Regions from separate parts of the Marinomonas sp. 15G6-16 genome, predicted to be linked through region 1. Evidence: predicted binding sites of a transcription regulator. Region 1 holds the regulator's gene; the other holds the start of a gene.

Region 1 (3,131 bases):
GCAAAGAACTCACAAAAGCCCAGAAAAAATCCAGGCTTGAAGATTTATTAGAAGAATTTCATATTACCCATATCAGAAAGAACTTAGGCATGGCCTTATCTGGTGGCGAGAGACGCCGCGTAGAAATTGCACGAGCACTAGCAATGAATCCAAAGTTCGTTCTCTTAGACGAACCCTTCGCTGGTGTTGACCCTATTTCTGTTGGCGATATCAAACTTATTATTAAACACTTACAAGAAAGCGGCATTGGCGTTCTAATCACAGATCACAATGTCAGAGAAACCTTAGACATCTGCGATAAAGCTTATATTGTGGGTAACGGATATATCATTGCTTCTGGTGATGCCAGTACAGTTATTAACAATGAACAGGTAAAAAAAGTCTATTTAGGTGACGACTTCCGCCTGTAACCCCTTATCATTACTGCAGAAAGGGAGTAGTATGCATAACTCGTTCCAATTCACTCAAATAAAAAGAGTTGCTCCATGAAGCAGTCTTTACAGTTAAAACTCGGTCAACAGCTGACCATGACACCTCAGCTACAGCAAGCGATACGTTTGTTGCAGCTTTCTACGCTGGATCTTAAACAAGAAATTCATGAATTTCTTGAGTCAAACCCTCTTCTTGAACTTGACGATGACGAACAAGGACAAGTAGAAGCACCAGCCAGCATCGAATCCAAAAGCACACCAGAAACACCTGATGTCAATACAAGTGAAGAAGCTCGTGTTGAATCAGAATGGACAGAAAGCATTCCTGAAGAGCTCTCAATAGACAGCAACTGGGATGACACCTATCAAAGCTCTGCCGCGATCAGCGACAACAATAGCTATGAAGGTGACGGCGACTTCGAAAGCCGTAATGCGCCAGCAGAAAGCATACAAGACCACTTAATCTGGCAATTAAATTTAACTCACATGTCTGATAGAGACATTGAGATTGCATACGCAATTATTGAATGCGTACAGCCAGATGGTTACCTAAGTATTACACCAGACGATATCTGCGAGTCTCTTTCTATCGAACTAGAAGAACTTGATATAGAAGAAGTCATGGCCGTCCAACATAGACTGCAGCGTTTTGATCCTATAGGTGTTTGTTCTACCGATCTACGGGACTGCCTCTTAGTTCAGTTAGAAGCGTTTCAAAACCATCCTTTATACAAAAGCACGCACAACCTGATTGACAATTATTTGCCACTTCTCGGTAGTCGTGACTTTGCGCAATTAAGCAGAAAAACAAAGCTCAAAGACGAAGCTCTCAAAGAAGTTGTTAGCCTAATACAGCAACTTAATCCTCGTCCAGGCTCTGTTATTGATGCAGACGATACGGACTATGTCATTCCAGATGTTTCTGTCAAAAAGCGCAATGGCAGTTGGCAAGTAGAGCTAAATAACGACGCTTTGCCGCCAGTCAAAATAAACGAAACTTATTCTGCTATGGCTAGCACCGCATCAACACCCGAGGACGCGAGCTATATTAAGACGTCATTACAAGAAGCCAAGTGGTTCATGAAAAGTCTACAAAGCCGAAATGAAACCCTACTGAAAGTTGCCAGCTGTATTGTAAGCCGTCAAATTGACTTCTTTGAATTAGGTGAAGAAGCCATGAAACCCATGGTACTTCATGATGTGGCAGAAGAAGTCGGCATGCACGAATCGACAATATCTAGGGTGACAACTCAAAAATACATACACACACCAAAAGGTATTTTTGAACTTAAATATTTCTTCTCTAGCCATGTCAACACAGCATCTGGCGGTGAATGCTCTTCTACAGCGATACGAGCCATGATTAAAAAGCTAGTAACAGATGAGCCAGCGAAAAAACCTTTAAGCGATAATAAACTAGCGACTATTTTGGCAGACCAAGGCATACAAGTTGCCCGTCGTACTGTCGCAAAATACCGCGAGGCGATGAACATACCGCCATCCAATGAACGCAAGCGATTGATCTAAACGGACACTATTTTACCATGCCATTAAAATCATTATTGAAAGCAGAACTTGTCTTTGCAAAACAAGAGATTGTCAGCAAAAAACGCGTTCTTGAGAACTTAGCGGAAGTCGCATCTAACAAACTGCATTGCGATAACGAAGCGGTTTATGACGCTTTGTTAGGCCGAGAAAAACTTGGTAGTACTGGTATAGGAAATGGTATAGCCATCCCTCATTGCCGTTTGGAGTCTGCTAATCATACGGCAATCGTTGTGATGTCATTACAAAATCCGATTGACTTTGATGCTATTGACAAAAGAGCGGTAGATTTGATCTTCGCCCTCATCGTTCCACCTCACGAGTGCGACTCTCATTTATCGACATTGGCGCAAATTGCAGAATTAGCACAATCGCCACAATCTTTAGATAAACTAAGAACCGCTCAAACAAACGAAGAGCTATTCAATATATTTGATTCGTTAATATAGGAAACATGCATGCAAGAAGAGTCTATTACTATCATCAACAAACTTGGCTTGCATGCTAGAGCAGCAGGAAAGCTTGTCGAAACAACTTCTCGCTTCTCCTGTGATATTACCATCGAAAAAGAAGGTCGTAACGTCGACGGAAAAAGCATTATGGCAATGATGATGCTCGCTGCAGGAAAAGGCACCGAAATTCATATTAAAACCAATGGAGATGACGAAGAAGACGCTCTAAAAGCCATAGTAGAACTGATCAATAATCGTTTTGGTGAAGATGAGTAACACTTTATATGTCAGAGAAAGCAACTCTAACTAACCATCTGCAGACAGTCACCGAATCTCTTGAATCCGGTGCCACCATGCAAATCCGTTATTTACTTAACGGTGCGCTACCTGCGCAGGACGTTGCTCGATTACTCGAATCCTCCCCGCCTAAAGAGCGAAAGCTTTTATGGGAGCTAATTAACTCAGAAAACCAAGGCGAAGTACTACAATACCTAAGTGAAGATATCGGCGCTCAATTCATGAAAAACATGGATACCGAGCGACTGATAGAGCTCTCGGAAAATTTCGAAAGCGATGACTTAGCCGATTTATTACAACACCTACCTGAAACCGTTGTAAAAGAAGTTCTTGCGTCCATGACAACGCAAGACAGAATGCGTGTTGAAGCTCTCTTAAGCTACTCGGAAGATTCTGCCGGTGGCTT
Region 2 (3,131 bases), 700 kb from region 1:
CGGCATTATCGGTAGGTATGGGAAGCAATGATGATATTTTCGCATTATTAGCGGCGTTTGCTCTTTGTGTGGTGCTTGGATTTGTAGTCAACTCCCTTTATTCCATTTGTTTTTCATTTAAAGGAATCATGGGCGCTTATCAAAAAGCCAAACGCTGGATCAATGGCATGACGGCTGTTCTGTTTTCTATCGCTGGCCTTGGCTTAATTCGTTCCGCTTTTCAACGCAACCCTGTAGGTTAATATCACATTAATCAAGAGAAGCTTGCCAAGCTTTATCCGCTTGGACTTGGTAAGTTTTCCAATCGCCATTTAGCCATCTTTGGCGGCCGCGTTCTGCAAAAAACAAATGCAGTTCTTCTCCGAAAAATTCCCAAACCTGACCGCTAGTAGGAATTAAACCCTCACCTAACGCCAGTGCATTGGCACAAAAACCATTGTAACGGGGAACGTATTTATCAGGGGCAGCGGAAAATTTATCCGCCGATGCTTGGCTTGCAAAACGCCACTCTGCACCGTTCCATGTCACCACAAATTGCTTCGAGCCTTTCGCCACTGGGCTGCTGCCTTCAACACCTTCACGATAATAATCTAATACATCGTGCCCGCCGATGGCCGAGTTGCTCCAATACCCTGTACTCACAGGTTCATTCGCCATTACAGAACCAGATAAAATACATACTACAAAGAAAAACCATTGAGCTAACATTCTACTTTTCATCATTCTTTCTCTTATGTTTACCGAGTTTTATTAAGAACGCTTATCTCTCTATAAAGTTCCTTTCGCTTTATTTAGGCAGAAAAAAGCCAAACATGAGTTTGGCTTTTTGAGTTCATTTTAATGCTTTTTTAAGCACCCTGTTTTGATTCACAGGTTTGTCTATTTTGATGCGACGGGAATTTATTGCACCAAAAAAGAGCAATTCAAGCTTTTTTCTTTTTCCCTAAGATGACCAACAAAACCCCACCTAATACACCTGCGGTTGCAATAATGAGATGCAAAGTCACGGCTTCGCTGGCGAAAATAACGCCGCCAATCGTTGCGATAATTGGCACTAACAATTGCAAAACAGCCGCTAAAGAAGCGCTAAGTGAAGGCAGTACAGCGTACCAAAGTGCGTAGCCAACACCTGACATTAAAGCACCTGAAACAATGGCGAATAATATTCCTTCTGAACTGGCGGTTGTTAAGCTGTAGTCTTCCAAAAAACCAATACATATCAAAGCAATAATTAGGATAGGTACGGTGCGTATGAAGTTGGATGCAGTGGCGAATAATGGCAGTGAAGAAATCTTCCCGCGCCAAGTGTACAGCCCCCAAGCAATGCCTGCGAATGTCATTAAGATAAAGCCAACCAATGAAGGCGAAGACAAGGTTGGGAAGACCAAATACACAAAGCTCGCAAAGGCAACGAGTAAGCCGATCCACTCAAGGGATTTAAGCTTCTGCCCTGCCCAAACCGCCATCAGAATCAGTGTTAGTTGAACAGCACCAAAAAGTATCAGCGCGCCAATCCCTGTCTCTAATGTGACGTAAGCGTAAGAGAAGCCAATCGCATAAATAAACAGCGAAAACGCAGATAACCAACTACCCTCTAACCACACCTTTTTTAGAGAGGTGCTGTTTTGCTTCATGCTTTGCAAAACACAAAGCAATGCCAAGGTGATAGCACCGCTGACTAAGCGCAACATGGTGAAGTTTGCTGGGTCAATTAATCCGCCATCTAACGCTAATCGACAGAGTATGGAGTTGGCCGCGAAGGCTAATAAGGAGAGAGCAATTAAGACATATAACCGTAGTGAAGCTGTCATTTATTTGTTTAAAAGTTCAGTTAACCTGAACCAGTACCTTAGTTGGAGAAATTCGGCCAGTTTCAATCACTGGCACCAGTTTTGCAAGCCTAACAGTAACGCCGACCAGTTATTTTTGGTCGCCTAAATATGGAATCTACATGACGAGTCTTTTAGTATTTTCGGATTTAGATGGCACTTTACTTGACCATCACACATACAGTTTTGTTCCCGCACAAACGGCATTACAGTCGTTAAAAACCTTTTCTATTCCTTGTGTTATCAATACCAGCAAGACATTTCATGAATTACTTTCTTTGCGAGAAGCGTTGGATCACCAAGACCCTTTCATCGTAGAGAATGGCTCTGCTGTTTATATTCCTAAGCATTTATCCCTTTTTATCGATGAAGAATTAGAAGATTGTGGCGACTATTGGGTCAAAGCCTTTGGCCCTAAGCGCAGCACTCTGATTGAGCTAACCGACAGCCAAAAAGACAACTACACCTTCAAGCGTTTCAGCGATATTTCCTGCCAAGAGCTGATGACATTAACCGGCTTGAGTGAAGAAAACGCCACATTAGCCATGCAACGAGAATTCACTGAACCTATGGTGTGGACAGATTCAAACGTGGCATTAAACCAGTTAAGAGAATACCTAGCGCCTTTTGGTGTGCAAATTCAAAAAGGCGGTCGTTTCTCACATTTAATGGGCAAACACTGCGATAAAGCCAATGCCATGCTTTGGCTAACCGATTTATACGCCAGCCAAAGTGACGAGGAAATTACCACCATGGCGTTGGGCGACGGTGAAAATGACATTGGCATGTTAAGCGAAGCCGACATTCCGGTTGTTATACGTTCACCAGTGCATGCGCCACCAGAAGTCCCTAATCGTATCGATGCTTGGTTGACGGATGGTTATGGACCGGAAGGTTGGGCGCAAGCCATAGATTTAGTATTAAGCAAACAAGGCATTATTTAGCTTTCTTGTTTTCAGTTTTACTCAAACAAAAATTATTATTTGTATTTTATTAGGAGATTTTCATGGGCGATTTTCATCAGAACGGCATCATTACGACACTCCATAACTTGGCGAACCGCCCGTTAGAGGAAATGGAGAAAGAGTTGTGCGAGTTTGCAAAAACACGTCCTATGTCTCTTATTTTGCCTTGCCTATATTCTGAATTAGAAACAGACGCAATGCCGAATATCATTAAGCATTTGCAACAGGTTCCTTACCTTTCTGAAATCATCATCGGCTTGGACAGAGCAACAGAAGAGCAATACCGCCATGCTCTAGAATTCTTTAGTGTCTTACCGCAAAACTACAAGGTACTTTG

The links. The regulator sigma-54, encoded in region 1, starts transcription at its own class of promoters, with help from an activator protein. The targets are predictions, from matches to a motif close to TGGCACNNNNNTTGCTNT.
Region 2: AC0L46_RS02935 (HAD-IIB family hydrolase) is a predicted target of sigma-54. The motif match lies at 1,882-1,899, and genes of this name have one in related genera.

The regions. Positions count from the first base shown of each region.
Region 1 is NZ_CM147916.1:3,135,685-3,138,815, reverse strand. Features, by position in the region: gene lptB (LPS export ABC transporter ATP-binding protein) at 1-410, shown strand, start outside; gene AC0L46_RS14855 (RNA polymerase factor sigma-54) at 486-1,958, shown strand; gene ptsN (PTS IIA-like nitrogen regulatory protein PtsN) at 1,976-2,425, shown strand; gene AC0L46_RS14845 (HPr family phosphocarrier protein) at 2,435-2,704, shown strand; gene mgtE (magnesium transporter) at 2,713-3,131, shown strand, end outside.
Region 2 is NZ_CM147916.1:601,882-605,012, forward strand. Features, by position in the region: gene AC0L46_RS02920 (LysE family translocator) at 1-242, shown strand, start outside; gene AC0L46_RS02925 (YHS domain-containing (seleno)protein) at 250-723, opposite strand; gene AC0L46_RS02930 (DMT family transporter) at 924-1,811, opposite strand; gene AC0L46_RS02935 (HAD-IIB family hydrolase) at 1,952-2,773, shown strand; gene AC0L46_RS02940 (glycosyltransferase family protein) at 2,836-3,131, shown strand, end outside.